2 regions of the Pseudonocardia cypriaca genome follow, and region 2 is predicted to be linked to the other one. Evidence: predicted binding sites of a transcription regulator. Region 2 holds the regulator's gene; the other holds the start of a gene.

Region 1 (15,226 bases), on a different contig from region 2:
CGACCCCGAGCACCCGATGCGCAAGGCCGTCGACAAGTTCCTGGTCGAGTTCGCCGCCGACCTGCAGGCCGACCCCGAGACCATCGAGCGGGCCGAGCGGATCAAGCACCAGTTCCTCGGCCACCCGGAGATACAGCGGTTCATCGGCCAGGCGTGGGGCACCGTCAAGGGCCTCATCCTCGACGCGGCCGCCGATCCGTCGAGCGCGCTGCGCACCCGGGTGCGGGACGGGCTCGTGGCGCTGGGCACGCGCCTGAGCACCGACGCCGAGCTGCGGGCGAAGGTCGACGGCTGGCTCGCCGACGCGGCCGGCTACGTGGTGCGGCACTACCGCGGCGAGATCACCACGCTGATCACCGACACCGTCGAGCGGTGGGACGCGGAGGAGACCTCCCGCAAGGTGGAGCTGCAGGTGGGCCGCGACCTGCAGTTCATCCGCATCAACGGCACGGTGGTCGGCTCGCTGGCCGGCCTGGTCATCTACACGGTGGGACAGCTGGCGTTCGGCGGCTGAGCGGCCCGGGCGTGCTCGCGGAACGCTCGCGAGCAGCTGCGTGACGTTCGGGTCGTCCAGCGACTCCCTGATGCACGACCACAGCTCCAGGTTCGCGCTGGCCCACCGGGCGTAGGTGGACCAGGCGAAATTGGGACATCGGTGGCCGATCGTCACTCCACGTGCTTTGCGGTGAGGATCCTGCGGGCAGGTACGCGGTGGGGCGTTCCCCCGGTTCCGGGAGGGGTGCTCGGCCGCGCGGACGGGGGTCCGCCGTGGTGCCGCCGGGTCTCCGGGCGGAGAGGCTTGTCCTCATGACGGACATCCGCTCCACCCCCATCCCCACCTCCCTGCCCCACGGCTTCCGCAGCCGGCTGCGGCGCACCGCAGGCGTGGCCGCGACCGCGGGAACCGGCCTCGCCCTGATCTGGGCGCTCACCGGAGGCGGCACGTTCTGGCCGATCTGGGCCTGGCTCGGGCTCGCCGCGGTGGTCGCAGCCGACGCGGCCTTCCAACTGGCCAGGCACCGGTCGGCCGGCCGGCCCCGACCGCTCGCCGTGGTCGCCTCCGTCGCCGGGGTGCTCCTCCCGGCCGAGATCGCCGTCTGGGCGTTCACGGGCGGTGGCTACTTCTGGCCGGTGTGGAGCGCACTCCTGCTCGGCGGCGCCGCCCTGGCCGCGCGCGTCCTCACGGCCCCGGTGCCCGCTCGGGTCTGAAGGTGGACTCTGCCTCCGGAGACGGGTAATAGAGTCTCAATCGGGTGTGGCGCGGGTCATCGACCTGCGCAAGCAGTGTGCTTGCAACAGCTAGCACTCGCGCGTACCTTCGGTGGAGACGCACGGAGGTGAGCGCGAGTGGCGGCAACGGAGCGGCCCTCCGGGTCCGGCGAGTCGGGTCCCGGGGAACGCGTCGGCCACGCGGTCGAGCAGGTGGGCCACGTGGTCGAGCAGGCCGGGCAAGCCGTCGGCCAGGCCGTCGACGACATCGGCGCCTACATCCGCAGCCAGCGGGAGGGCGCGCAGGTGTCGCTGCGGCAGCTCGCACGCGCCACCGGCGTCAGCAACCCCTACCTCAGCCAGGTCGAGCGGGGGCTGCGCAAGCCGTCCGCCGAGATCCTCCAGCAGATCGCCAAAGGTCTGCGGATCTCCGCGGAGGCCCTGTACGTGAAGGCCGGGATCCTCGACGAGAAGCCTGCGAGCGCCGTCACCGACGCCGTGCTCGCCGATCCGGGCCTGACGGAGCGCCAGAAGCAGGTGCTCCTCGACATCTACCAGTCATTCAGGCGGGAGCACGACTCGTCGCCACCAGAGGAGTGATGACCATGGCCGTGGAACTTCCGACCACCGCCGACGTCCGCAAGGCTCGCCACAACGCCGCCAAGTCCGCCGCGGAGCGTGCAGAGGCCGCGCGTACGCCGCTGCTCGCCGTGCTCGGTGCGGGCGACATCGCGGTCAACGCCGTGTCCAAGGCCGTCGAGGGTGTGCAGCACCGGGTCGCCGAGCTGCCGCAGCACCTGAACAGCGATGAGCTGCGCAAGGCTGCGGCCGACCTGCGCGAGCAGGCCGGCAAGGCGTACGCCGGTTTCGCCAAGCAGGGCGAGCAGACCTGGGTCCGCATCCGCAAGCAGCCGCAGGTGCAGGAGGCCATCGCGCGCCTCGGGACCTACACCGGGAAGCTCGACTCCCGGGTCGACGACATCGTCGACGACGCGCGTGACGCCACCGAGAAGGCCCTCGCCGCCGTCAGCACGCAGACCCGGTCCACCGGCGAGCGGATCGCCAAGGCCACGCAGCGCTTCACCGGCCGCACCGCCGAGACGGTCACCGAGGTCAGCGAGGACGCCTCGAAGACCGTGGCGCAGGCCGGCACCGAGGCCGCCGGGACCATCTCGGAGGCGGGCACCGAGGCCGCGCGCGAGACGCGCAGCACCACCCGCCGGGCCGCCAACCGCACGGCGCCGAAGACCGAGTCCGCCGCGGGCGCGAGCAAGCCCGCCGCGCGCCGGAACAACTCGCCGAACGGTTCCAAGTCCGGCAACTGACACGCAGTCGGTCGCCGAGCGCCCCCGAGGACTCCCGTGCCTCGGGGGCGCCGCCATGTCATCCGCGCCTGTCGGTGGCCGTTTCCCGGCAACCGTTGAACCGGCCCGGGGATGTGCCTCGACCGTGATCACACGTACTCTGGGCGTGTGAGCCTGCTGTACGACCTCGACAACTGGGTGCTGTGGGCCATCTGGCTGCTCGCCATCCCCGTCGGTGGATACGCGTTCGTCCACGCGCTGATGCAGCGTGCCGACGCGTTCACGGCGGCCGACAAGCTCACCAAGCCCGCATGGCTCGGTATCACCGGGGCCAGCGCGCTGGTGCTCATCTTCTTCCAGGGCGGCCCGCTCGGCAGCGGTGCCCTGTTCTGGCTGGCGGCGCTGGTCGCCGTGCTCGTCTACATCGTCGACGTCAAGCCTGCGGTGGTCGGCGTCCAGGGCGGTGGCCAGCGCTGGTGACCGACTGGTCCGTTCTGGGCACGCTGCAGGCGGTCCCCGCGCTCGACCGGCCCGACCTCCTCGGTGAGCCGGTCGCCCACGCCTTGAAGGCGCTCGATCCGGCCGACGCCGCGCTCGTCGGCGTCGCGGAGATCGACCCGGGCCTCGCCGACACCGCGCAGTTCTGCGCTGCGTACTCCTCGCCGCTCGACGGTTCGGCCAACTGCGTCGTCGTGGCCGGCCGCCGCGGTGAGGACACCCGCTACGCGGCCTGCCTGGTGCTCGCCACCACGCGCGCCGACGTCAACGGGCTGGTCCGCAAGCGGCTGAACGCCCGCAAGGCCTCGTTCGCGCCGATGGACGACGCCGTTGAGCTCACCGGCATGGAGTACGGCGGCATCACGGCGATCGGCCTGCCCGATGGCTGGCCGCTCCTCGTCGACTCCGCCGTCGCGGCCGCTCCCGCGGTCGTGATCGGAAGCGGGATCCGCGGGTCCAAGCTGGCCCTGCCCGGCGAGCTGGCCGCCCGGCTGCCCGGCGCCGAGGTCGTGGACGGTCTCGGGCGGTAGCGCCTCAGGGCACGAGCAGTACCCGGCCCAGCTGTTCCCGGCCCTCCAGGATGCGGTGCGCCTTCGCGGCTTCCGGGAGCGGGAGCCGGGCGTGCACCACGGTGCGCAGGCGCCCGGCCGCAGCGTGCTCGGCCACGTCGGTCATGTCCGCCCGCGCCTGCTCGGGTAGCGCGGCCCGGTGGGCCGCCAGGGAGAACCCGATGATGGAGCGCAGGGCGTAGAGGGCGGTGGGGATGCGCTCCGGTTCGCCGCCTGCCGCGCCGTAGACGACCAGCCGGCCCAGCGGGGCGAGCAGGTCGACGGTGTGTTCCAGCATCGGGCCGGCCACCGAGTCGAGGACGACGTCCACCCCGTGGGGCACCGCCGCCCGGACGCGTTCCGGCCAGTCCGGGTCGGTGTAGTCCACGGCCACGTCCGCGCCGAGGCTCCGTGCGAAGTCGAGCTTCGACGGGGAGCTCGCCGTGGCGACCACGGTGCCGGCACCGTGCAGCTTCGCCAGCTGCACCGCGAGGTGCCCGATGCCGCCCGCGGCCGCGTTGACGAGGACGGTCTCGCCCGCGGCGAGGCGCCCGATGCGGAGCGCTCCGAGAGCGACCGGCCCGCCCATCGGCAGCATGCTGGCCATGCCGTCGTCGACGCCGTCGGGTACGGGGGCGAGCCACGCCGCGTCGACCAGCGACTCGTCGGCGAAAGCCTCCTCGGAGAGGCTCGTGACCCGCGTGCCGACGAGGCCCGGGTCCACCCCGTCGCCGGTCGCGACGACCGTGCCAACCACGTCCCCGGTCGGGGTGGCGGGCAGCGGGCGCCGGAAGATACCGCCCGCGCCCCGCCGGAACATCGTGTCGACGAAGTTCGCGCCGATCACCTCCGCGCGCAGGCGGACCTGGCCCGGTCCGGGCTCGGGGGCGGGCACCTCCTCCAGGGTGAGCACGTCCGGCTCGCCGTACTCGAAGTAGCGCACTCGGCGCACTTTTCCTCCCCGCGATAATCTGGACCAACGGTCAAGTTCGACCGTACTGGACCGGCGGTCCAGTTGTCGAGGGAGGAGCACAGGTGGCGGAACGCGCTGACGCCGCGCGGAACCGACGCGCGATCCTGCAGGCCACCGAGGAGCTGCTCGCAGACTTCCGCCCGGAGCAGATCTCGATGGAGCAGGTGGCAGCCGCGGCCGGCGTCGGGAAGGGCACCGTGTTCCACCGCTTCGGCAACCGGCTCGGTCTGATGACGGCCTTGATGCAGGAGCGGGCGTACGCGCTGCAGGACGCCGTCGAGAACGGGCCGCCACCGCTCGGGCCCGGCGCACCCGCCGGGGAGCGCCTGCTCGCGTTCTTCGACGCGGTCGTCGACGTGGTCGCCCGCAACAAGGGCCTGCTCGCCGCGCTGGGGCACGCCGTCACCGCGGCGCCAGACCGCGACCACGCCGACGGTCACCCGCTCCACCGGGCGTGGCGGGCCCACGTCCAGGCGTTGATCGCCGCCGAGCGCCCGGAACTCGACACCGAGGCCGTCGCCGACGTCCTGCTCGGCACGTTGACGAGCGACCCGGTGCTGCGGCTGTTCGAGCGCGGGGAGGGGCGGCGCGTCGCCGCCGTGTTGCACGCCATGGTCGAGGCGCTGATCCGGCCGGCGTGAGGGTTCAGGCGCTCGCCGCCTCGAGCCGACCGTCAGCCCTCGGTGGCCGACCGAGCCGTCGCGGAGAGGGCGTGCAGATCGTCGAAGGCCAGGCGGAGGTGCGTGTCCAGGCTCTGCGACGGGTCCTCGATCCAGGCTCCGGTGGCCTGGTGGAAGGCGGCCCACCCGGTCCGAGCGGCCAGGACGGCGAGCCGGTTGGGGACGCCGCGGTGCTGCAGCGCTTCTGCGACGGCGTCGATGAGCGAGGCGTGCTTGGCCAGCTCGCGTTCCCGCAGGGCCGGCGTCGCGGCGATGATCTCCAGGCGCGGTTCGGAGAGCGGACGGTTGGCCTCCAGCAGCCGTCCGGCTCTCCGGAAGGACCGGAGCAGTACCTCGAGCGGCTGCAGACCGGCGGGTGCATCCGCCACCGCCTGCGTCAGCTCGGCGCGCAGGTCGGCCTCGCCGTCGAAGAGGACCTCGCGCTTGTCGGGGAAGTGCCGGAAGAACGTGCGTTCGTTGACGCCGGCCCTGGCGGCGATCTCGGCCGTGGTGGTCTTGTCGAACCCGCGCTCGCGGTACAGCTCGAGGGCCGCCTGCTGCAGGCGGCGGCGCGCTTCTGCTCCGCTCCGTGGCACTCCCCGAGGCTACCGGGGTTTGTGCCAGTGACTGACGCTACGTTGTGTCAGTAACTGGCGCTACGAGTAGGGTCAGCGACTGGCGCTAAGTAGTGCCAGTCGCTGGCGTATAGGAGTCTTCATGGACGTCTTCGTCACCGGTGGTTCCGGGCTCACCGGCCCTGCCGTCGTCGCCGAGCTCGTCGCCGCCGGCCACGCCGTCACCGGCCTGGCGCGCTCGGACGCCGCCGCCGCTCGGCTCGAGTCGCTCGGCGTCACGCCGCACCGCGGCTCCTTGGACGACCTCGACACCCTGCGCACCGGTGCCGAAGCCGCTGACGGCGTCCTGCACATGGCCTTCGGCTTCGACGCTGCCGGCCCCGATGCGATGATCAGGCGCGACCGGGCAGCGATCGAGACGCTGGGCCGCGTTCTGGAACATTCGGGCAAGCCGTTCGTCAGCACCTCGGGCACCCTCGTCATGCCCGCCGGCCGGGAGGGCGCCGAGGGGGACGAGCCCGACCCCGCAGGGATCGCCGGGTTCCGGATCCCGGGCGAGCGAGCGTGTCTCGGCTTCGCCGGCCGGGGGGTACGCGCGAGCGTCGTGCGGCTCGCGCCGACCGTCCACGGCCCCGGCGACCACGGCTTCATCGGCATGCTCGTGGCCACCGCACGCAAGACCGGTGTGTCGGCCTACGTGGGCGACGGCGGCAACCGGTGGCCTGCGGTGCACCGGATCGACGCCGCGGGGCTGTTCCGCATGGCCCTGGAGAAGGCTCCGGCGGGCAGCGTGCTGCACGGGGTCGCCGAGAACGGGGTCACCATGAGGAGCATCGCGGAGACGATCGCCCGAGGACTCGATCTGCCTGCGGTGTCCCTCGGTGCGGAGGAGGCTGCCGCGCACTTCGCGAGCCCGTTCATGGCCGCCGTCTACGGCGTCGATGCGCCCGCCTCCGGCTCGTTCACCCGGGAGCTGCTCGGTTGGTCGCCCACCCGCTCGACCCTCCTCGACGACCTGGAGCACGGCGACTACCTCGCCGCCCCGAAGGCCACGGTGGCCCACGGGGTGTCAGGCGTACGGGGCGAGGCCTCCGCGTAGCAGGTCGAATGCGTGGTCGGCCTCGGTCAGCGCGGCGGGGGCCAGTGCGTCGGCGCTCTGGCCTGCGATGATCCGGCGCTGGTTGGCGTCGGCGAGCTCCCGCAGGACCACGAAGATCTGGCTCGCGGCCAGGCGTGCGGTGAGCTCCGGGTGGGGGGCCTCGCGGGCCGCCCCGAACAGGGCGGACGTGAGCGCCTCCACGCTGCGGGCGTGGTAGCGCTGCAGGGCCGTGCTGAGTGCGGGCGTGTCGCGGACGAGCCGGTGGAACGCCACGACCTCCGGGGTGTCGCAGAGGCCGGTGATCGGGTCGCGCCGCTCCAGGGTGATCCGCAGGTGGCGGTGGAGGGCGTCGAGCGGCGACTCGTCAGCCGGCCGGTCGCGGACGACGCGCGCCGACTCGTCCTCGTGGTCGGCGAACCGGTGGAGGACGAGGTCGTCCTTGGTCGGGAAGTAGGCGAAGAGGGTGCGCTTCGAGACCTCGGCGGCATCGGCGATCTCCGTGACCGGGACGTCGTCGTAGCCGCGCTCGAGGAACAGCGCGATCGCCGCTTCCGAGATCGCCTTCCGCGTGCGGGCCTTCTTCCGTTCCCGCAGGCCCAGTCCCTCATCCACGGGGCGATCCTATCCGCGGTTGATATCTGCACTTGGTATACACATGTCCCTGGTGTGGATCCTGCGCACGACGTGATCGTCGTGCGCCCCCGGGCCCATCGGGCTTCCTCGCGAGCGAGCTGGCGATGGCGGGAGCAGACGTGGCGCTCGTGGATCGGAAGTGCCCGGAAGGCTTCCGCGTTGTCCGGGTGACGCCCGCGACGACTTGAGTCCTGCTCGCTCATGGTTCCTGCGTTCGCGCACAGCGGAAGTACTTGAACGCTGGAATGGCGACAACGGTGTAAGCGTTGGGCAGGACATGACAGAGACGCTGAAGCTGCCGGTGCTTCCGCTCGCCGACTCGGTGCTGCTGCCCGGCATGGTGGTTCCCGTCCGGCTCGACGAGCCGGAGATCCAGGCAGCGGTCGATGCAGCCAACAGCGTCGACCGCACGGTCCTGGTCGTCCCCCGCCTCGACGGCAAGTACGCCGCCGTGGGCACCGTCGCCGTCCTCGAGCAGGTGGGTCGCCTGCCCAGCGGGGAACGTGCGGCGGTCGTGCGCGGTGAGGGCCGCGCACAGATCGGCTCCGGTGTCACCGGGCCGGGGGCTGCCCTGTGGGTGGAGGCCACCCCGGTGCCCGAGCAGCCCGTGACGGGCCGGATGACCGAGCTCGCCAAGGAGTACAAGGCCCTGGTCATCGGGATCCTGCAGCAGCGCGGCGCATGGCAGGTCGTCGACTCGGTGCAGCAGATCACCGACCCCGGCCAGCTCGCCGACACCGCGGGCTGGTCCTCCTACCTGGACCTGGAGCAGAAGTCGCAGCTGCTCGCCGAGACCGACGTGGTCACGCGGCTGGAGCTGCTGCTGGAGTGGACCAAGGCGCACGTCGCGGAGCAGGAGGTCTCCGAGAAGATCGCGCAGGACGTCCGCGAGGGGATGGAGAAGACCCAGCGCGAGTTCCTGCTGCGCCAGCAGCTCGCCGCCATCCGCAAGGAGCTGGGGGAGCTCGACCCCGACGGAGGCGACGACTCCGCCGACTACCGCACCCGCGTCGAGAACGCCGACCTGCCCGAGCACGTCCGCAAGGCCGCGCTCACCGAGGTCGGCAAGCTGGAGCGGGCGTCGGACCAGAGCCCGGAGTCGGGCTGGATCCGCACCTGGCTGGACACCGTCCTCGACATGCCGTGGAACACGCGCACCGAGGACACCGACGACCTCATCGCCGCCCGGGCGATCCTGGACGCCGACCACGCGGGCCTCGACGACGTCAAGGAGCGGCTGGTCGAGTTCCTGGCGGTCCGTGCCCGCCGCAACCGCAAGGGCATGGAGAAGGTCGGCGGCCGCGGGTCCGGCGCCGTGCTGTCGCTGGTCGGCCCGCCCGGCGTCGGCAAGACGTCGCTCGGTGAGTCGGTCGCGCGGGCGCTCGGCCGCAAGTTCGTGCGGGTCGCACTCGGCGGCGTCCGCGACGAGGCAGAGATCCGCGGCCACCGGCGCACGTACGTCGGTGCGCTGCCCGGCCGGATCGTCCGCGCGATCCGCGAGGCGGGGTCGATGAACCCGGTGGTGCTGCTCGACGAGATCGACAAGGTCGGCAGCGACTTCAGGGGAGACCCGACCGCGGCCCTGCTCGAGGTGCTCGACCCGGCGCAGAACCACACGTTCCGCGACCACTACCTCGAGGTCGACCTCGACCTGTCCGACGTGCTGTTCCTCGCCACGGCGAACGTCTTCGAGGCCATCCCCGGCCCGCTGGCCGACCGGATGGAGATCGTGACGCTCGACGGCTACACCGAGGCGGAGAAGGTCGCCATCGCGCGCGACCACCTGCTGCCGCGGCAGGTCCAGAAGGCGGGGCTCGAGCCGAGCGACGTCGAGTTCTCCGACGTGGCGTTGTCGATGATCGCCGCCGAGTACACCCGCGAGGCCGGCGTGCGGCAGCTGGAGCGGGGCCTGGCCAAGGTCCTGCGGAAGGTGGCCGTGAAGCTGGACAGCGGTGCCGAGACCCCGGTCCACGTCGACGCGGACGCGCTCGTGGGCTACCTGGGCCGCCCGAAGTTCACGCCGGAGTCGGCCGAGCGCACGTCCGTGCCCGGCGTCGCCACCGGGCTCGCGGTCACCGGAGCCGGCGGGGACGTGCTGTTCATCGAGGCCACCGCGATGGAGGGCGACCCGGGTCTGACCCTGACCGGCCAGCTCGGCGAGGTGATGAAGGAGTCCGTCTCGATCGCGCTGTCCTACCTGCGGTCGAAGGGCCTCGCCGGTGACCTGGCGACGCGCAAGCTGCACGTCCACGTGCCGGCGGGAGCCGTGCCCAAGGACGGCCCGAGCGCGGGCATAACGATGACCACCGCGCTGGCGTCGCTCGCGAGCGGGCGGCCGGTCAAGTCGTCGGTGGGCATGACCGGTGAGGTCACGCTCCAGGGCAAGGTGCTGCCGATCGGTGGCGTCAAGCAGAAGCTGCTGGCGGCGCACCGGGCCGGGCTGACCGACGTGATCATCCCGAAGCGCAACGAGCCCGACCTCGACGACCTGCCGGAGTCGGTGCGCGGCGAGCTGCGGGTGCACCCGGTGTCCGATGTGTCGGAGGTGCTGGAGCTGGCGCTGGAGCCGGTGCCGCTGACCGCCGCGGCCTGACGCTGCTGCAGAGCGAACGGGTGGTCCTGCCGACGGCAGGACCACCCGTTCGGCTTTCGTGGGGTTGATAACCCTTCGCGGTTCGGGAGCGAGTCCAGCTCTCATCGCCGCGCGGAGGGAGTCCCGTCATGGCGGCATCGAGGAACCTCGAGAGCTTGCGGTCGGAGCTGGCAGGGGCGGTGATCACGCCGGGCGACCCGGGCTACGACACCGCGCGGTCGCTGTGGAACGGCTCGTTCGACCGGCATCCCGCGGTGATCGCCTGCTGCGCCTCCTCGGAGGACGTCGCCGCGGCGATCGGGTTCGCCGAGTCCGCGGGACTCGAGATCTCGGTGCGCGGCGGTGGCCACTCCTTCAGCGGGGCATCCGCAGGCGACGACGGACTGACGATCCACCTGGGGTCGATGACCTCCGTCCAGGTCGACCCGGACGGCCGACGCGCCCGGGTCGGAGGGGGCGCGACCTGGGCCGATGTCGACGCGGCCGCGCAGGCGCACGGCCTCGCCGTGACCGGCGGGGTCCTGAGCGACACCGGCGTCGGCGGCCTCACCCTAGGCGGCGGGATGGGTTGGCTCGCCAACCGCCACGGCCTCTCGATCGACAACCTCGAGTCGGCCCAGGTCGTGCTCGCTGACGGTCGCGTCGTCCGGGCGTCCGAGTCCGACGAGCCAGACCTCTTCTGGGCCCTGCGCGGCGGTGGCGGGAACTTCGGTGTGGTCACCGAGTTCGAGTTCCGGCTGCACCCGATCGGCCCCGAGGTGCAGTTCGGTCTGCTGTTCTGGGAGATCGAGCGGGGGGTCGACGGACTGCGTGCCTGCCGCGAAGCTGCGCAGAGCCTCCCGTCGGACTACGGCATCCTGATCGGCGGTGCACTCAGCGCCCCGGAGGCGCCGTTCGTCCCCGAGGAGCACCACGGGAAGATCGGCCACGCGCTCCTCGTCGCCGGCTACGGCTCTGCCGAGGAGCACGCGGACGCGATCGCCGCCGTGCGCGAGGTTTGCCCACCGCTCTTCGAGTTCCTCACGCCGATGCCCTACACGGCGATGCAGCAGTTGTTCGACCCCGAGCTCCCCCCGGGGACCCGGATGTACGACAAGGCCCTCTACTTCGCCGAGCTGACCGATGACGCGATCACGGTGATCACCGAGCGGGCGACCGGGAAGACCGACCCGCTGTCGTTCATGCCGATGTTCGCGCTGCACGGCGCCGTCGCGGAGGTCGGCGAAGAGGCCACCGCATACGGCGGATTGCGCACCCCCCACTTCGTGGTCGACGTGTCGGGGACGAGTTACGACCCGGACCGGTTCGTTGCGGACCGGGAGTGGGCCCGCTCCACCTGGGACGCGCTGCGTCCGCTCGCCGGCAACGCGGGGAGCTACGTCAACTTCATGTCCGAGCTGGACGACGATGAGCGGATCCGCGCCTCGTACGGTCCGGCGAAGTACGGGCGGCTCGCGCAGGTCAAGGGCGAGTACGACCCGGGCAACCTCTTCCACCGCAACGCGAACATCAAGCCGGCCTGACCACATCCTGTATCAGGGAAGGCCGAGCACGCTCCTCCTCTTCGGAATGGACCATGAGGGGGAACGGATGACGTACACGATGAGCGGCGGGGTCGATGCACTGCGTGAGGTGATGGACGGGCAGGTGCTGCTTCCGGACGACCCGGACTTCGATCGCGCCGCGCTGATCTGGAACGGCGCCATCGATCGGTTGCCGGCCGTCGTCGCGCGCTGCACGTCGGCGGCGGACGTCGCCGCGGCGCTGCGGTGGGGGCAGGAGAACGGCCTCGAGATCGCGGTGCGCGGGGGCGGCCACAACGTCGCGGGCACCGCCGTGATCGAGGGCGGGTTGACGATCGACCTCAGCCCGCTGGTCACGGTCGTGGTCGACCCGCTCGCGCGGCGGGCGCGCTGCGGTGGTGGGGCGGTGCTCGCCCAGCTGGACGCGGCGTGCCAGGAGCACGGCCTCGCCGTCCCGGCCGGGACGGTCAGCCACACCGGGGTCGCGGGTCTGACCCTCGGCGGTGGCTTCGGCTGGCTGAGCCCGATGGCCGGCCTCTCCATCGACAACCTGATCTCGGCCGAGGTCGTCCTCGTCGACGGGCGGGTCGTGCGGGCGAGCGCGCACGAGCACCCCGACCTGTTCTGGGCCCTCCGCGGTGGCGGCGGCAACTTCGGCGTGGTCACCGAGTTCGAGTTCCAGCTGCACGCGGTGGGCCCGCTGGTCCACCTCGGGATGTTCTTCTTCGGGCTGGACCGGGCGGAGGAGGCGATCCGGCTCGGCCGGACGTTCTTCGCGGGCAGCCCGCGCAACGTCGGCGGCACGATGGTGGGCCTGAACGCGCCGCCTGCGCCGTTCGTACCGGAGGAGGCCCACTTCGCACCCGGCGTCGCGATCGTGGCGGCCGGGTTCGGCTCGGCCGTCGAGCACGCTTCCGTGATCGAGCAGCTGCGGGAGGCGGGGCCGCTGTTCGAGCTCGTGACGCCGATGCCGTACGTCGCGCTCCAGCAGATGCTCGACGAGGGTGCCCCGTGGGGCGCGCACGGCTACACGAAGGGTCTCTACCTGGACGAGCTGTCCGACGAGGCGATCGACGTGGTCGCGGCGGCACTCCGGGAGAAGCCGTCGCCGATGTCGCAGGTGCTCGTGTTCCCGCTCGGGGGCGCCTTCGGCGATGTGCCGGACGACGCCACGGCCTTCGGCGGGCGCCGCACGGCGAAGTACGCGCTGGTGGTCGACGCTCTCGTGCCCGACCCGGTCATGTTCGATGCGGAGCGTCGGTGGGCGCGGTCGACCTGGGACGCGGTGCGCCCGTTCGCCGACGACGCGAGCACCTACGTGAACATGATGACCGAGTTCGAGGAGAACCGGGTCCGCGATTCGTACGGCGCGAAGTACGAGCGGCTGGCGATGATCAAAGCGGTGTACGACCCGCGCAACGTCCTGCGTTCGAACGCCAACATCAAGCCTGCCTGACCCACGACGGCACCCCTCGACCTAGCCGACGGGGGTGCCCCGCAGGTCAGCGGCAACAGGCGCAGACCATCGGGCCTGGTGCCGCCGCTGCCGCCGGGTCCTGGCTCGCCGCGAGCACGTCGTCGAGCATCTGCTCACGGGCGGCGCCGTCGAGCAGGCACCCGCGCACCACGACGGAGTCGATCCGCGTCGTGTTGGTGATGTCACGCAGCGGGTCGGCGTCGAGCAGCACCAGGTCGGCGACCTTCCCCGGCGCGATCGAGCCCTGCTCGTCCTCGAGGCCGAGGTAGCGCGCGGGCTCCAGCGTGGCGGCCCGCAGCGCCTGCGCGGTGGTGAGACCGGCGCGCACCAGCAGCTCGAGCTCCTCGTGCAGCGCGAACCCGGGCACGAGGGACGGAGTGCCGGTGTCGGTGCCTGCGAGCAGTGGCACGCCCGCCTCGGCCAGCTCGGGCACGAGGTCCATGCGGCGCTCGAACAGCTCGCGGCGCTCCACGTTCTGCGCGGGCGTTCGCCTCTGCATGTAGATCTGCTGCAGCTGCACCTTCATGATCTCCGTGTACGGGGCGGGCAGGTAGCGGGTGCGGGGGTCGTCGGCCCGCACCGTGGACGGGGTGTCGGCGATCCGGTGCTGCACCAGCGTCGGGGTGACGAAGGTGCCGTTCGAGGCGAGGCGCTCGAGGACACGGGCCGCCTTCCGGCGGTCCGTGCTGCGGGCGGCCGCGTATTCGGCGTCGTGCATCTTGGTGTACCAGCCGCCGTACTCCCCGCCCGCGATCGGGACGGCGGCCACCTCGCGGCGCAGCCGATCCTCCTCCCGCGACGCCGCGTACCAGAACTGCCATAGGTGCTCGATGCTGCGGATCCCGGCGTCGCTCGCCTCGGGGAGCGGCACGAAGTCCGAGCAGTGCCCGAGGAACGGGATGCCCAGCTCGCGGGTCTCTTCCGCGATCGCGTGGAAGGCCTCGGGGCTCAACCTCGTGTAGACCTTGATGAAATCCGCTCCGGCCGCGTGCTGCTCGCGGACGGCGGCTCGCGCCTGCGCGGCGTCGGCGACGGCGACGTACGGCGGCCCGATGCCCTCCCACAGCGATGGTGAACCGTCGACGAGCAGGCGGGTCGCCTGCGATCGCGGGCCGAACGCCGCACCCGCCGCCACCCGGTCCCGGTAGGTGACCGCGTCCGGGTTGCCGCCCATCTCCCGCACGGTCGTGATCCCGTTGACGAGGTACAGCGGCGGGAAGGTCCGCTCGAGCGGCACGGTGTGGACGTGCATGTCGGCGAGGCCCGGGATGAGGAACTTCCCCGTGCCGTCGACGGCGGTCGCACCGGGCGGGACCCGGACCCGGGCCGTGGGTCCGACCTCCGTGATCCGGTCGCCCCGAACCAGCACCGTCGTTGCAGGCCGCCGCCGCCCGGCGTCCACCTCGACGACCGTCACCCCCGTGATCGCGATGACGCCGTCGGCCGGAGCAGGCGCCGGTGGTGGGAGCGGGGGTGACGGTGGTTCCGGGGCGCACCCGGTCGCCCCGACTCCGCCGATCACGCCCAACGCCAGCCCGCCGGCCAGCACCGACCTCCGGCTGATCCTGCCTTGCATCCCGCACCTCGCATCCGTCCGATGACGAGGAGATCGTCATTCGGGCAGGAGGTCTCCGGCGGTGGTGCGGTCCGGTCGTACCCGGGTGGGGGTTACCCCCGTGAACAGTTTCGGGCCGCCGGGCGCGAGCTCAGCGCGGGCACGAGCTCCCCTCAGGGGAAGACCACCGTCTTGTTGCCGTGCACGAGCACCCGGTCCTCGAGGTGCCAGCGCAGACCCCTGGCCAGTACGAGCCGCTCGATGTCGCGGCCGCGGCGGACCATGTCGGCTGCGGTGTCGCTGTGGTCAACGCGGATGACGTCCTGCTCGATGATCGGGCCGGCGTCGAGCTCGGGCGTGACGTAGTGGCAGGTGGCGCCGATCAGCTTGACGCCGCGGGCGTAGGCCTGGTGGTAGGGCCGTGCGCCGACGAACGACGGCAGGAAGCTGTGGTGGATGTTGATCGCCCGGCCGGCCCAGGCGCGGCACAGCTCGGGCGGCAGGATCTGCATGAAGCGGGCGAGCACCACGGCGTGCGGGTCGTGCCGGCTCACGAGGTCGTCCACGTCGGCGAACGCCT
Region 2 (15,226 bases):
GGAGTGGACCGACGCGGAGGCCCTGGCCGTCGAGCTGCTCAACCTGGCGTCCTGGCTGACGCAGCGCACCATCTACGACGCCGACCGCAACCTGCGCAAGGGCGTGGCCCTCGACGAGACCCACTTCCTGTCGCAGGTGCCCACCGGCAAGGTGCTGATCGACCGGCTCGCCCGTGACTCCCGCAAGTTCAACGTGCGCGCGCTCTTCGCCTCGCAGCTGGCGGGCGACCTGCTGCGGGTCTCCGGGTTCGCGTCGCTGGTCAACGCCGTGTTCGTGGGCCGCACCGACGACGAGGAGGCCCAGCGCGACGCGCTGCGGCTGCTGAAGGTGCCCACCGGCGTGGGCTACGAGCAGATGCTCGGCACACTGTCGCCGCGCCCGCGCAACGACGACCGGCCCGACGACACCCCGCGCCAGTTCATCTTCGCCGACGGGCACGGCGGCGTGGAGAAGATCCGGATCGACCTGGAGGCGCCGCACCTCGAGCACGTCCGCGAGGCCCTCGACACCAACCCGGACGCCAACCGGATCTCCGTGAGCGGCGCGCCGGTCGTCACCCCGGCCGCGGTGCACGCGCCCGACGAGCCGATGCCGTCCCGCCCCGTGGTGCTCGGCAGGCGGGGCAACTCCGTCGTCGACCTGGGCAGCGACCTCGGCGACGACCTCGAGGGGGACGACGAGTTCGACGACCTCGACGACACGGACCGCCTGCTCGGCACCGTTCCGGGTGGCCTGGCCGCCGCCCGCAACGGCGACCGGCCCCACCTTCGCGCCGACGAGGACTTCGACCTGCTCGGTGACATCGACCCCGGCTCCGACTTGGACGACGAGCCGTCCGCCGTCGACGGCGCCGATCGTTCCGCCGGTGGCCGCGTTCCCGCGGCCGGGGAGGCCCGTCGGTGATGCCCGGAGGCACCCCGGCAGCCGCAGGATGGCTGCCGGTCGCCCTGGTGATCGCGGCGGCGGTCGCCGCCGGCCTGCGCCGCGGCCGTGCGCGGCGGCGCCGAGGAGATGCCGGCGCCCGGCCGCGCCGGCGCGCCGCCATGCTGATCGTCGCCGGGCTCGTCGGGGGTTCCGTCCTGCTCGGGCAGCCCGCGTTCGGGCAGGGGTTCGACTGCAAGGAGTCGCCGGAGCCGGACCGGCCCGGCACCGGGCTAGTCGGCTCGCTCGACCCGCCTCGGGCGTCGGGTGGGATCGAGGGAAGCGTCTACCGCGAGGTCGGCTACGCCGGACTTGTCTGGCACAACTACGACATCGGGTGTGCGGGCGCGGCCTTCAACCCGTCCACCACCACCGATACGTGGCTGGGCAACCAGGCCCTGAACGTCGCGAAGTTCGCGGTCGGCGGGGTCAACTGGGCGCACTACCTCATCGCCGACGGCGGCGAGCTGCTCTCCCCGCTGGACCAGCTGATCGGCAACGGCACCCGCGCCATGTACGACGCGGTGTTCACCACGTTCATCGGCCCGGTGCTGCTGTTGCTCGCCGTCATCCTGCTGGTGCTCGCGCTGCGCGGTGACCTGGCCCGGCAGACCCAGCGCGCGGCCCTCGCGGTGGTGGCGCTCGTGGTCGGGTCGGCGGCCTACCTCGCGCCCGTCGACTGGGCGAAGGCGGCCGACCCCCTGCTGCTCGACGGGGTCACCCAGATGCAGGAGGGCTTCCTGGGCCAGATCGGGCTCGGCACCAGGGACACCCTGCCGACGGTGCTCGTCGACCAGGTCATCTACCAGAACTGGCTACGTGGCGAGTTCGGTGCGCCGGACGTGCCGCAGGCCCAGGAGCTGGGCCGCGACCTGCTGCGGGCGCAGACGTTCACCATCGACGAGGTCGACCAGCGCCAGGACACGCTGCAGCTGGCCGAGCAGAAGAAGGCCGACTTCGCCGCGATCGCCGCGCGCATGGGCGACCGGTACCCGTACTTCCAGGGCGAGTCCGGCAGCCGGGTCGGCGCGGGCGTCCTCGCGGTCGTCCAGGCCATGTGCATCGCGCTGTTCCAGCTGCTGTCGAAGGTGCTCGTGCTGGTGGCGATGCTGGTGCTGCGGCTCATGGTCATGACGGCGCCCGCCGTCGCCGTCATCGCGATCCTCAAGCCGGACATCATGCCGGCGCTGCTGCGCGTCGCCGGCGCCGCGATCGTCAACACGCTCGTCGTCGGCGCGCTCGCCGGCCTGCACGCGCTGCTCGTCGTGTCGCTGTTCCGGCCCGGTTCCGGGATCGGCCTGTGGCTGGCGCTGCTCGTCACCGGCGTGGTGACGGTCGTCCTGTGGGCCGTCGCGCGGCCGTTCCGGCGGTTGGTGTCGATGGTGTCGCTCACCCGCGAGCAGTTCGGCGGCATCGTGCCCGGCGCGGGCACCGGGCCGATGTCGCGGGTGTGGCAGCGGGTGCGAGGCGCCGCGGCCGACGACGACGACCGCCAGACCCGGTGGTGGGACGAGCGGCGCGGCGCGATGGCGTCCGCGGGCCGGCCGGGGGGCGCGCGCCCGGAGTCGGAGCCGGCCATGCGGGTGTCCACTCCCGCCGCGGACGTGCCCGCACCGCGGAGCACGAGCCCGGAGCCGCCGCAGCGCGCTGCCGTTCCCGCCGCGCGCCGCCGCGCGTTGCCGCCGCCTCCTGACGACGCGGTGACCACCGGCGGTATGCCGAGCTGGGGCGACTCCGGCGAGATGGACGACCGGGTGATCTACCGCAGACCCGACGCGGTTCCGCTGCGCCCCGGCAGTGCCCGGCCGGTGCAGGCGGAGATCGTCGACGGGGTGCCCGTGTACCGGATCTACCGGCCGCGGTCGGACCAGACCGCGTTCTTCTCCGGCGGCGGTCGTGCCGATTAGGACGCCGCACGGCCGGTCCGCTGCGTACCGGGCGATGTGGGCGTGGCCGCTGCGCTCACCGCTGCGGCTCGCGCTCACGACGGCCGTCGTGGTGGCCGTGGCGGTCGGTGCGACGTTCGCGATCGCCGCGCTCGGGCCGAGGGGCACGGGTAACGGGCCCGACGCCTCCGGCGGGACGGCCGCTTCGGCCGCTCGCCGACCCGACGCCCCGCGCACCCCCACTCCGACGGTGCTGCCCCCGGTGCCCGAACTCACCCCCTCGCCGCTGCCCCTGTCGGCGGCGCCGGATGCGGCCGTCGAGACCGCGGCCCGCTGGGCGGCGGCGTGGGTCCGCCCGCGGCCGGGCACCACGCCGCAGCAGTGGCTGGACGGGCTGCGCAGGACGACCACCGACGAGTACCTCGGGGTGCTCTCGGGGGTCGATCCCGACAACATCCCCGCGACGCGGGTCACCGGCGAGCCACGCCCCGTCCGCGTCGCTGCCCGCTCGGTGCAGGTGGAGGTGCCGACCGACAAGCTCAAGCTGATCGTGCTGGTCGTGCGCACCGAGGACGGCTGGCGGGTCGCCGGCTACGACCGGGAATGAGCGGGTCACCATGCGTGCCCTGCGTCCGCTGCGGCTGCTCGTGCCGGTCGTCGTCCTCGTGGCGGCGCTCGGCCTGTTCCTCGGCGTCGGTTTCATGGCCTTCACCGCGAGCACCGGCGGCTTCGGCGGTGGCACCCCCAGCTACGGGGCGTGCGATCCCACCGTGCGCGCCCCGGTCGGCCCGCTCGCCGGCAGGCGGGCCGGCACCCGCATCGATGACCTCAGCGACGAGCAGCGGCAGAACGCGGCCACGATCATCGGCGTCGCCCGTGACATGGGGGCGCCGCCGCGGGCATGGCTGATCGCGCTGGCCACCGCGATGCAGGAGTCGACCCTGCGCAACATCAACTACGGCGACCGCGACTCGCTCGGGCTGTTCCAGCAACGCCCCTCCCAGGGATGGGGATCGCCGACCGAGGTCACCGACCCCGTCTACGCCACGCGGATCTTCATCGAGCGCCTGCTGGAGGTCCCCGCCTGGGAGACCATGCCGGTCACGGTCGCGGCCCAGACCGTGCAGCGGTCAGCATTCCCGGACGCCTACGCGAAGTGGGAGGGCCTCGCCGCCGAGCTCGTGCAGCGACTGGCGGACGTCGCCGATCCGACGGGATGCGGGCGCACCGCGGTGCTGCCGGAGGGCGTGGCGGGCGCGGCGATCGCCTTCGCGCTCCGCGAGGTCGGCAAGCCGTACGTCTGGGGGGCCACCGGCCCGAACACCTACGACTGCTCGGGGCTCACCCTGCGCGCCTTCCAGGCGGCCGGGATCAACCTGCCACGGGTGTCGCGCCAGCAGTTCTTCGCGGGTGGACACGTACCCGTCGAGCAGGCGCAGCCGGGCGACCTGCTGTTCTACGCGACCGACCCGAGCGACCCCACCACGATCCACCACGTCACGATCTACCTGGGCGACGACCAGATGGTGGAGGCGCCATACACGGGCGAGCAGGTGCGGGTGCGGCCCGTGCCGTGGAACTTCAAGGAGCTCGTGCCGCTGGCCACGCGGCCCGGCACCACGCCGAACTCCGCATAGCAGTATCGATACTGTCGCGCTCGGCAATCCGCCACGGCAGGAGTAGTGCAGGAGTAGTAATGCCCCCCGACAGCTCCGTCCCGGCATCCACCACGCCGGTGCAGGACTACCTCGACCGGCCGGCGCCCGGCGCCACGCCGGACCACCTCGTGGTGCCGCGCTCCCTCGCGCAGTCGATGCCGCTGCGCTGGCAGCAGGTGTTCGTCGGGCTGCTCGCCGACCTGCACGACGCGTACGGGCACCTGCCGTGGCCCGAGTACGAGGTGGTGCCGAGCCGCTGGGAGCTGCTGGTCGATCTCGACGAGCAGCAGCTCGCCGCCGCCGGCTACCACGCGGACCTCGGTCCGGACGGCCGGTTGGAGTACCTCGACGCGGACGAGAACGTGGTGGCCGACCCGGAGCACCACCGGGTGCTCGCCCCGGTGGAGGACCCGCTGCCGCCCGCCTCGGCCGGCCGGGTGGAGCCGCGTCCCGCTGCGCCTCTCTGACCGCCGCTCCCGGTGGTCGGGCAGGGCTCGACAGGTGCCGGGAACACGATCGCCAGGTCGTGCGTTGGGGCTGGTAGCAAGTTGAGCGTGTCCGGCTCAAGGCGTCGACGACGCTCTGGGTCGAGGCATGGCAGACTTGAGTGAAGGCAGCTCAAGCTACCAACCATCGGAGGCACAAACCATGGCTCGTGCGGTCGGCATCGACCTCGGGACCACCAACTCCGTCGTCGCCGTCCTCGAAGGTGGCGAGCCGACGGTCATTGCCAACTCGGAGGGTGCTCGCACCACTCCATCCGTCGTCGCGTTCGCCCGCAACGGCGAGGTGCTCGTCGGGCAGTCGGCGAAGAACCAGGCCGTCACCAACGTGGACCGGACGATCCGCTCGGTGAAGCGCCACATCGGCACCGACTGGAAGACCGGCGACGTCGACGGCAAGACCTACTCCGCGCAGGAGATCAGCGCGCGCGTGCTGCAGAAGCTCAAGCGCGACGCCGAGTCCTACCTGGGCGAGGAGATCACCGACGCGGTGATCACCGTGCCCGCCTACTTCGAGGACGCGCAGCGCCAGGCCACCAAGGAGGCCGGCCAGATCGCGGGTCTCAACGTGCTCCGCATCGTCAACGAGCCCACCGCGGCCGCGCTGGCCTACGGGCTCGACAAGGGCGAGAAGGAGCAGACCATCCTGGTCTTCGACCTGGGTGGCGGCACCTTCGACGTCTCGCTGCTGGAGATCGGTGAGGGCGTCGTCGAGGTCAAGGCGACCAACGGCGACAACCACCTCGGTGGCGACGACTGGGACGAGCGGGTCATCAGCTGGCTCGTCGACAAGTTCAAGAACTCGCACGGCATCGACCTGACCAAGGACAAGATGGCGATGCAGCGGCTGCGCGAGGCCGCGGAGAAGGCGAAGATCGAGCTGTCGAGCCAGTCGACGGCCACGATCAACCTGCCCTACATCACGGTCGACGCCGACAAGAACCCGCTGTTCCTGGACGAGACCCTGTCGCGCGCCGAGTTCCAGCGGATCACCTCGGACCTGCTCGACCGCACCCGCGCGCCGTTCAACCAGGTGATCAAGGACGCCGGCATCTCGGTCGGCCAGATCGACCACGTCGTCCTCGTCGGCGGCTCCACCCGCATGCCGGCGGTCACCGACCTGGTGAAGGAGCTCACCGGCGGCAAGGAGCCCAACAAGGGCGTCAACCCGGACGAGGTCGTCGCCGTCGGCGCCGCCCTGCAGGCCGGTGTGCTGCGCGGCGAGGTCAAGGACGTCCTGCTGCTCGACGTCACCCCGCTGTCCCTCGGCATCGAGACCAAGGGCGGCGTGATGACCAAGCTCATCGAGCGCAACACCACGATCCCCACCAAGCGGTCGGAGATCTTCACCACGGCCGACGACAACCAGCCGTCCGTGCAGATCCAGGTGTTCCAGGGCGAGCGCGAGATCGCGGCCTACAACAAGAAGCTCGGCATGTTCGAGCTGACGGGCCTGCCACCCGCCCCGCGTGGTGTGCCGCAGATCGAGGTCTCGTTCGACATCGACGCCAACGGCATCGTGAACGTGTCGGCGAAGGACCTGGGCACCGGCAAGAGCCAGGCCATGACGATCACCGGTGGGTCCGCGCTCGGCAAGGACGAGATCGACCGGATGATGCGCGAGGCCGAGCAGCACGCCGAGGAGGACAAGAAGCGGCGTGAGGAGGCCGAGGTCCGCAACCAGGCCGAGTCGCTCGTCTACCAGACGGAGAAGTTCGTCAAGGAGAACGACGAGAAGCTGCCCGCCGACGTCAAGGACGCGGTGAACGGCGCGCTGGGCGAGGCGCAGACCGCGCTCAAGGGCACCGACACCGAGGCCATCAAGGCGGCGATGGAGAAGCTCGCCACCGAGTCCCAGAAGATGGGCTCGGCCCTCTACCAGCAGCCGGGCGCCGAGGGCGCTGCCAACCCCGGTGACGCGGGCCCGGCGGACGGCCAGCAGGCCGGCGGCGGCGCCGACGACGTGGTGGACGCCGAGATCGTCGACGAGGAGAAGGACAAGAAGTGACTGACCACGACCGCAACGAAGGCGCCGACAGGGGCGACGGGGAGCGGGTCGTGGTCCGGGACCGGCGCCGGATCGACCCGGTCACCGGCGAGGTGCGGTCCCCGGCCGGAGACCCGGCCGGGGCCGTCCCCGACGCACCGGAGCAGCCCGCCGAGCAGGCGACCGGGCCGGACGCCGTCGCGGCCGCCGAGCTCGCCGCCCAGGTCGCCGAACGCACCGCCGATCTGCAGCGCGTCAGCGCCGAGTACGCCAACTACCGGCGGCGCGTCGAGCGCGACCGGGAGAGCGTGCTGGTCGGGGCGCGCGTGCAGTTCGTCGCCGAGCTGCTCACGGTGCTCGACGACCTCGACCGCGCCGAGGCCCACGGTGACCTCACCGGCCCGTTCAAGTCCGTCGCCGACAAGCTCGTGGCCGTCACCCAGAAGCTCGGCCTCGAGCCGTTCGGGCTGGAGGGCGAGCCCTTCGACCCGTCGGTCCACGAGGCCGTGCAGCACGAGGCCAGCAGCGTCAACGGGCCCACGGTCACCGTGGTCTCCGCGGTGCTGCGCCGCGGTTACCGCATCGCCGACCGCGTGCTGCGGCCGGCGATGGTCACCGTGGCCGACCGGGCCGACGACATGGGGCGGACCCGACCGGACGGGTACGGCGGCCCCGGCACCACACCAACCGATCCGGCCGTAGAGCCCTGACAGAGGCAGAGGAGGCGGAGTGACCCAGCGGGACTGGATCGAGAAGGACTTCTACCGCGAGCTGGGCGTCGCCTCCGGCGCCTCGGCGGACGAGATCAAGAAGGCGTACCGGAAGCTCGCGCGTGAGCTGCACCCGGACGCCAACCCCGGCGACGCCAAGGCGGAGGCCCGGTTCAAGACCGTGTCCGAGGCGTACGGGGTGCTGTCCGACGAGAAGAAGCGCCGCGAGTACGACGAGACTCGTGCGCTCTTCGCCGGCGGTGGCGGGTTCGGCCCAGGGGGATTCCCCGGCGGATTCGGGTCCGGCGCCGCCGGTCAGGGCTTCGACCTGAACGACCTGTTCGCAAGGGCCGGCACCGGGAGTGCCCCCGGTGCACCCGGTGCCGGCGGGATCGGCGACCTCTTCGGCGGCCTGTTCGGCAACCGGGGCGCCGGCCCGACCACCACGCGCAGCCAGCGTGGTGCCGACGTCGAGAGCGAGCTGCGGATCGACTTCGTCGACGCCGTGCGGGGGGCCGAGGTGCAGCTGCGCCTCACCTCGCCGGGCCGCTGCGAGCGCTGTGGCGGCACGGGCTCGCGGCCGGGGAGCACGCCGCGCACGTGCCCGACGTGCAGTGGCGTCGGACTTGTGAGCCGCAGCCAGGGCGCGTTCGCGTTCTCCGAGCCGTGCCGCGACTGCCGCGGCACCGGCCGGGTGATCGACGACCCGTGCCCCGACTGCGGCGGCGACGGCGTGAGCACGCGCACCCGCACGATCACGGTGCGCATCCCCGCCGGGGTGGCCGACGGCCAGCAGATCCGGCTCAAGGGCCAGGGCGAGCCGGGCCGCGGCGGTGCGCCGGCGGGCGACCTGTACGTGAAGGTGCACGTCACCCCGCACCGGCTCTTCGGCCGGTCCGAGCGCAACCCGGACGACCTCACGCTCGCCGTTCCGGTCACCTATCCGGAGCTGGTGCTCGGGAGCACCGTCACCGTGCCCACGCTCGACTCCACCGTGTCGCTGCGGATCCCGCCCGGCACGGCGAGCGGGCGCACGTTCCGGGTGCGGGGGCGCGGGGTGCAGCGCAAGGGCAAGACGGGCGACCTGCTCGTCACCGTCGATGTGGCGGTGCCGGCGCGACTCGACGACAAGGCCACCGAGGCGTTGCAGTCCTACGCCGAGGCCACGAAGGAGTTCGACCCGCGGGCCGACCTGCTCGGAGGTACGCGATGACCACTGACGGCCACGGGCTCCCGCCCGGGGCGAACATGGACAGCCCGATCTTCGTGATCTCCGTGGCTGCCGAGCTGGCGGGCCTGCACGCGCAGACCCTGCGCAGCTACGACCGGCTGGGGCTCGTCAGCCCCGGCCGGGCCGCGGGTGGCGGGCGCCGCTACTCACCGCGCGACATCGCCCTGCTCCGCGAGGTGCAGCGGCTTTCCCAGCAGGAGGGCGTCAACCTCGCGGGAATCAAGCGGATCATCGAGCTGGAACAGCTCGTCGACGAGCTTCGCGCGCAGATCGAAGAAATGACGCAGGAAATCGCCGCGGCGCGTGCCGCCGCCGAGCAGGCGGCCGCCTCGGTGCACGCGTCCTATCGGCGTGAACTGGTTCCCGTCGATCGCCGGCAAGCGATCGTCGTGTGGCGGCCGAAGCCGCGGGAGCGGTAGCCGAGGGCAGGATTCGCACGAACGTTGCCACGGCGTTCATGGGTGGCTGGTCCGCGAATGTTCGTGCACCCGCCACGGCATCGGCATGCCGCATTCCGATGCGCGCCAGGTCTTGTGCGCCAGGGATCTTCCGGAGGTTCGCTCCTGCCGGGCGTCAACCGGCTGTCGGGAGACTCGGCCGCGGGGGTTGGGGACGACCCGTGGTCGGTGAGACGGCCGTCACGAGGCGGCTCGGTGAATATGTGGATCTAGGTCTGGCCATCCGATCACGTGGCTGGTACGTTCGCTGCACCAGAGCTGGATGCCCCGGTCGCTGCCTCAGGCGCGACTGGAGAGGGTTCAGCACTTGCAGGGCTGCGCGACGTGACTCTTTCCGTCGGGTAGGTGTCGCTGCCTCAGGCGCGACCAGTCAGATCCTGCGCTCTTCCCTTCGTGTGCCACGAAGACCTCTCCTCCGGATCAGCGACTTCCCAGGAGCATCACGACATGTTCGGGCGCCCAGCTCACGACGGCGAGGCCACTGGCCTCGCCGTGCGTGCTGACGCCTGCGTGGTGCGGCTGCGGACGTCGCCGGTTGATCGGGTGCTGCTGGTCCTGCACACGATCACCGGTGCCGCGTTCGGGGTCGCTGTGCTGTGGTTGGGTTCCGCGTTCCTCACGTCGCCGTCCACAGCCGCCGCGGTTCCGGTTCAGACATTCGTGTACGGAGCCGTGAAGGGTGGCAAGGACAAGGCGGCCGGCGGCCGGGCATCCTCCTCCCCGCTGTTCCTGTTGACCGCCTCGAATGACGACGGCGGCGAATCCGACTCGGGCGGCGGCGATTCGGATGGCGGCGACTCGGGCTCGGACGAAAGCTCGGACTCCGGTTCCGACTCGGACAACAGTGATTCGCGTGAGGAGTCGTCCAGCGAATCGGACGAGAAGGAGTCGGACGAGAAGGAGTCGGACGAGAAGAAGTCGGACGAGAACAAGTCCGACGAGAAGAAGTCCGACGAGAAGTCCGACGAGAAGAAGTCCGACGAAGGCTCCGACGAGAAGCAATCCGACGACAGCCCGGCTGCGGAAAGCAACACGGACGACGCTGACTCGGACGACGAGAAGACCGACCCGAGCGAGTCGCGGAGCGAGGACTCGGACGAAGAGCCGCCCGCGGCGGAAGAGCGGGACGACGTCGAAGAGGACCGAGACGCAGAGGCGCCCGCGTCCGACAGCGGTTCGGAGGTCGAGGCTTCCGAGAACGAGGAGTCCCCCGAGACGCAGGCCGCGTCGAGTGAGCCCGCGACCGATCAGGACGATGCAGCCGAAGAGCTTGCCGAGGGTGAATCCGTCGACGAGCAGGGCGCCGATGAGCAGGCTGCCGAGCCCACGGAGCAGGTCGACTCCGCGGACGGGTCGGACGGCGCGACGATCGACCCCGGCAGCGATGCGGACATCGAGGACGTCGACGGCGACACGGACGAGAACCAGAGCGTCGCGGCTGAGCGCGCGCTCGACCTGACTCCCGAGAATTATGACAAGATCGGCGACGAGCAGCCTTACTCGGGCTCGGACGATTCCAGCGATCAGGACGACTCCGAGGACACCGAAACCGCCGATCTCGGCAGCGAGGACATGGCCGAGTCGGCTGCAGAGCTGGCCGGGAGCGTCGGCGGCGACGCCACCGAGCGTGCCCTCGACCTGGTCGAGGGCCTGACGCAGGACGACGACCCCGACTCGGATGACGAGCGCGACGCGCAGGAGTGGCCGGAGTTCGCCGACGAGCTGTCTGACGAGGCGCGGCAGTTGATCGCGGCCGGGAGCGCTGCCCGCGAGGACGACGAGGCAGGCACGGACGAGGACTCGACCGAAGACGTCCGGGACGACACGACCGACTCGGTGAACCGCGCCGTCGAGGATCTCGTGGAAGATCGTGGCGAGGATGCCGGCGCGATCGTGAGCGACGTGCTCGAGCGAGTTCCCGACTGGGTCGAGGCGGCCTCGTCGAACGAGGACGTCACCGAGCGGGTCGAAGAGGCCCGCGCGAACTGGGACGAGCTGGACGGCGACGAACCCGAGCGGGACGACGTCGAGCGGGCTGTCCATGAACTGACCCGACACCTCGGAGACGATCAGGACGTCGACGGGGATGCCGGTCAGGGTGTCGATGTCGAGCAGGCGTCCGACGAGAGCGACGCACTGCGTGAGCAGTTGGTGGATGCGGACGACACCGAGCGGGTCATCGAGCGGCTGGTCGCCCGGGAAGGCACCCGCGAGCAGCCGGTCCTGAGCGACGCGTCGGACCGGCGGCCGCGGGTCGACGCGGAGACTTTCGAACGGATCGGCGACCGGGTGGTCGACGTCGTGCGGGAAGCGGCCTCCGACGAAGGCGAGGGTCTCGCCGATGCCGTGGACGAGCTCGTCGACGAGGTGTCCAGGTCCATCGAGTCGAGCGGCGAGTCGTCGGACGAGTCGGAGCCGCAGCCTGCCGTGCTGATGCGGGAGGCCGCGAAGAACGGCGGCGATGTCGACGGCCTGTTGGTCGACGAGTCCGGCGATCCGGATCTGTGCCAGTCGGCGGGCGCCGGGTGTGACGAGCCGGCCCCGGGTTCGGGGTTGTTCTCCGCCGAGTCTGCCCGGGGTCCTCCGTCCGATGACGATGACGACGAGGACGAGGATTCCGAGAGCCGCATCGAGAAGGTTCTCGAGGATCGGATCGAGACGGACAAGAGCGCGGCGGTGCTCGAGGAGAGCCGCACGCAGGTTGCGGCGGGCACGAAGACGGCCGAGCAGTTCACCCAGGAAGAGGCCGCGCACCAGCAGCGGGTCGCGGAGGCCGAGGCAGAGCGGGCCGAGCTGTCGCAGGAGAAGGTGGAGCTGGTCGACGAGGTCGTCGACGGGCACAAGGGCTTGAAGGGTCGCGAGGACACGCTGGCCGCCGAGGCGCAGCAGGTGGCCGCCGGCGCTGTCGATGCGGCGACGCACGAGAAGAACGTCGAGGCCTTCGAGGCCGACAAGGACGAGCTCTACGAGAAGACCGACCGGTTGCGCGAGGCCGCTGGGCGGGACAAGCCGGAGACGGTGTCGTCGCGCGACGCGGGCAAGGACGGGTCGGCTGCCGGGTGCGGTGTGAGCGGGGCGTTCGCGGAGTGCGGCTCCGTCTCCGAGCACGAGAGCGGCGAGCGGCAGAGCGACCGGTGCGTCGCGTTGGGCGGAGTGTCCGGGTGTGGTGTGTCCACCGGCTCCGGCGACAACACGGCGGCGGCGTCGTGTGATCTCTCCAGCTGCAGCAGCACCGCCCGGAAGGGCGAGAACACCGCGTCGGCGAAGTGCTCTTTCGGGACCGACGGGTGCAGTGAGCGCAGCCGCGCAGATTCGCGTGGCGCCGAGGCGGACTGCCGTACCGGCAGCGGCTCCTGTGAATCCGGCAGCTCGGGCGCGCGGCGTGGGAACGATCAGGCCAGGCTGGCATCCACCGCCACCGGCGAGGAGTCGCGCCAGGGCAATGCGACCGCGCGTTGCGAGGGCGCATCCGGCTGCGGCACGAAGAGCGAGATCACGTTCGACCGATCCGGCGACGTGCGCGCGGACGCGGGCACGTCCTGCCGCGTCGACTGCTCCGGCAACGCGGCCACGGCGACGGGTGGCACGGCGAGTGGCGTGCAGGCCGGTACCGAGCGGACGAGCAACGGTTCGGCGAGCTGCGAGTCCACCGGCGGCGGCTGCAAGGCGCGGTCGAGCACGAAGGTCGACGGCTCCGTCGACGTCGAGCGCGGCAAGGCCGGTGCGGTCCTCTCGGTGACCGACGGCGATGGCAAGGCCTCGAGCACCGCCCAGGCGAGCGTCGACTGCAAGGGCGCCGCGGGCTGCTCGGGCCGGGCCGGCACCGCCACCGGTGGCAAGGTCGCCGCACCGAATGCCACGGCGGGAGCTCCGGCGGCGGTGCGAGAGACCAGCGGTTCGGCGAGCTGCGACGTCACCGGCGGCGGCTGCCGCAGCGAGTCCGCCTCCGCTGCGGTGGACGGCGGTGTCTCCGCCCCCGGGTTCGACCGCGCCGCGGACGGCACGCTGGTCGCCCGGCCGGCCGGGCACGAGCTGACCGCGACGAGCAGGTCGGGCGCGCGGGTCGACTGCCGTGAGGTGGGGTGCACGGGTTCGGGCGCCTCGACCACGTCTGGTGCCGCGTCCGGTGACATCGCCGGCTCGCGCGACAGCACCGGCTCGTCGAACTGCACCGCTCGTGGCGCCGGCGCGAGCTGCGCCGCCGAGTCGGACAGCAAGGTTTCCGACCGCGAGCCGGCCACCGGTGCGGCCGCGGTGTCGGGCCCGGTCAGCATGTCCACCGCGGGCGCTACCGTGAAGTGCTCCGGTGGCACCACCGAGTGCGGCGGCACCACGGCATCGTCGACGAGCGCGCGCGACACCGCGGTCACCCCGCACGCCCGCGGCACGAGCGCGGCTTCCGACTGCGCGGTGAGCAGTGGCGGCTGCTCGGGTGAGTCGAGCTCGAAGGCCTCCAGCGCCCCCGACTTCGTCACGATCGACCCCGCAACGGGTCAGCCGGTCGCGGGACAGCCGGCCAGCGGACCGTCGTCGACGTCCTCGTCGTCCGCGGCGCTGGACTGCCCGAAGGGCTGCACCGGAACCGTCCACACCAGCACCGCCGCCTGGGACGGCGCGGTCGCCGGCGGCGCACCGCGCACGTCGAACGGCACGGCTTCCTGCACCGGCGGCACGGGTGGGTGCGAGGTGCGGTCGGTCTCAACCGCGTCGACCGGACCGGGCGCGGCCCAGGAACTCGCCGCGCGGTCGCAGGCCGGGCCGGGGCAGCCGGTCAACGCGGCCCGGCTCGTGGCCGGTCCGTCGGCCGCGTCCGCGGCGGGCGCGGTACTGACCTGCGCCGGCCGGCAGCTGTGCACCGGCAAGGCGACGAGCGCGGCCACAGCGACCGACCCTTCGGCGTCGCCGGATCCGCGGGGCTCGCACTCGGAAGCGTCCTGTGAAGGCGTCTCCGGCGGGGTGTGCCAGGCGGTCAGCAACTCGGCGGCGTCGAGCGGCCCGGACGCGAACAGCATCGCACCGCTGGTGCAGGCGCGCTCCACGGACAACGCGACGGTGACTTCCGGCACGACCGGCGACCAGGCCCCGCAGCAGCAGTCCGGCGAACCCGGCCAGGACCAGCCGGCCACTCCGCCCGCACCCACCGCGCCCGGGTCGAGCGCGAACTCGGGTGGCCCGACCGTGCCCGGCGCATCCAGCTGGACGATGGCGAGCGCCACCCTCGACTGCCAGAGCGGCACCGTCTGCACGGGCACCACGCGTACCTCGGCATCGGGCAGCGACGGCCCGGCCGCGCTGGGTGGTCAGCCGGGCGCGCGTGGTCCTCCGGGTGAGGGCACGTCCTCCACCAGCGCTACCTGCACCGGCGGCCGTTCGGCTTGCCGCGCGCAGAGCTCCTCGACCGCGGGGTCGGGCCAGGTCGTGGCCGACATCGTGGCGGAACAGAACAAGACCACCGCCGAGCAGGCCGGGAAGACGGCTGCGGAGGCGAAGAAGAACGCCGCCGAGGCGGCCAGGATCGCGGCCCGCCCAGGCGCCACCGAAGCACAGAAGAAGGCCGCCGCCGATGCGGCGAAGGTCGCCGAGGACGCGCAGAAGGCTGCCACCGAGGCAGCCGACCTGGCGACGAAGCCGGTCACCAACGCACCGGCGACGCTGGCGCAGTCGAGTGCGGTCGCGCAGTGCGCAGGCCCCGGCTGCACCGCGACGACGACCGGGGACACGTCGGGCGCCGCGGGCGCATCACACACCACCGCCACCTGCACCGGCGGGAAGTCCGGGTGCACGTCGGCGAGCGAGGCCACCGCGGCCACAGTGCGCAATGCCGGCCAGACCGAGGATGGCACGCCGGTTCCCGGCTTCACCGGCACCGCG

Evidence for each region. The regulator HspR, encoded in region 2, represses chaperone genes until heat shock. The targets are predictions, from matches to a motif close to ANNTTGAGTNNNNNNNACTCAANNT.
Region 1: a site for HspR is predicted at 7,680-7,704, ahead of lon (endopeptidase La). Genes of this name have one in related genera too.

Annotation. Positions count from the first base shown of each region.
Region 1 covers NZ_VFPH01000002.1:2,831,320-2,846,545, reverse strand. The annotation lists gene FB388_RS31290 (DUF445 domain-containing protein) at 1-514, shown strand, start outside; gene FB388_RS31280 (hypothetical protein) at 808-1,209, shown strand; gene FB388_RS31275 (helix-turn-helix domain-containing protein) at 1,423-1,809, shown strand; gene FB388_RS31270 (Tim44 domain-containing protein) at 1,815-2,534, shown strand; gene FB388_RS31265 (DUF2516 family protein) at 2,682-2,993, shown strand; gene FB388_RS31260 (YbaK/EbsC family protein) at 2,987-3,541, shown strand; gene FB388_RS31255 (quinone oxidoreductase family protein) at 3,546-4,511, opposite strand; gene FB388_RS31250 (TetR/AcrR family transcriptional regulator) at 4,595-5,173, shown strand; gene FB388_RS31245 (TetR family transcriptional regulator) at 5,206-5,787, opposite strand; gene FB388_RS31240 (SDR family oxidoreductase) at 5,909-6,865, shown strand; gene FB388_RS31235 (TetR/AcrR family transcriptional regulator) at 6,836-7,477, opposite strand; gene lon (endopeptidase La) at 7,776-10,091, shown strand; gene FB388_RS31225 (FAD-binding oxidoreductase) at 10,220-11,614, shown strand; gene FB388_RS31220 (FAD-binding oxidoreductase) at 11,682-13,070, shown strand; gene FB388_RS31215 (amidohydrolase family protein) at 13,117-14,667, opposite strand; gene purU (formyltetrahydrofolate deformylase) at 14,820-15,226, opposite strand, start outside.
Region 2 covers NZ_VFPH01000003.1:954,237-969,462, reverse strand. The annotation lists gene FB388_RS36135 (ATP-binding protein) at 1-904, shown strand, start outside; gene FB388_RS36130 (hypothetical protein) at 904-2,829, shown strand; gene FB388_RS36125 (hypothetical protein) at 2,819-3,415, shown strand; gene FB388_RS36120 (C40 family peptidase) at 3,426-4,445, shown strand; gene FB388_RS36115 (hypothetical protein) at 4,505-4,933, shown strand; gene dnaK (molecular chaperone DnaK) at 5,115-6,977, shown strand; gene grpE (nucleotide exchange factor GrpE) at 6,974-7,666, shown strand; gene dnaJ (molecular chaperone DnaJ) at 7,686-8,879, shown strand; gene FB388_RS36095 (heat shock protein transcriptional repressor HspR) at 8,876-9,316, shown strand; gene FB388_RS36090 (MFS transporter) at 9,803-15,226, shown strand, end outside.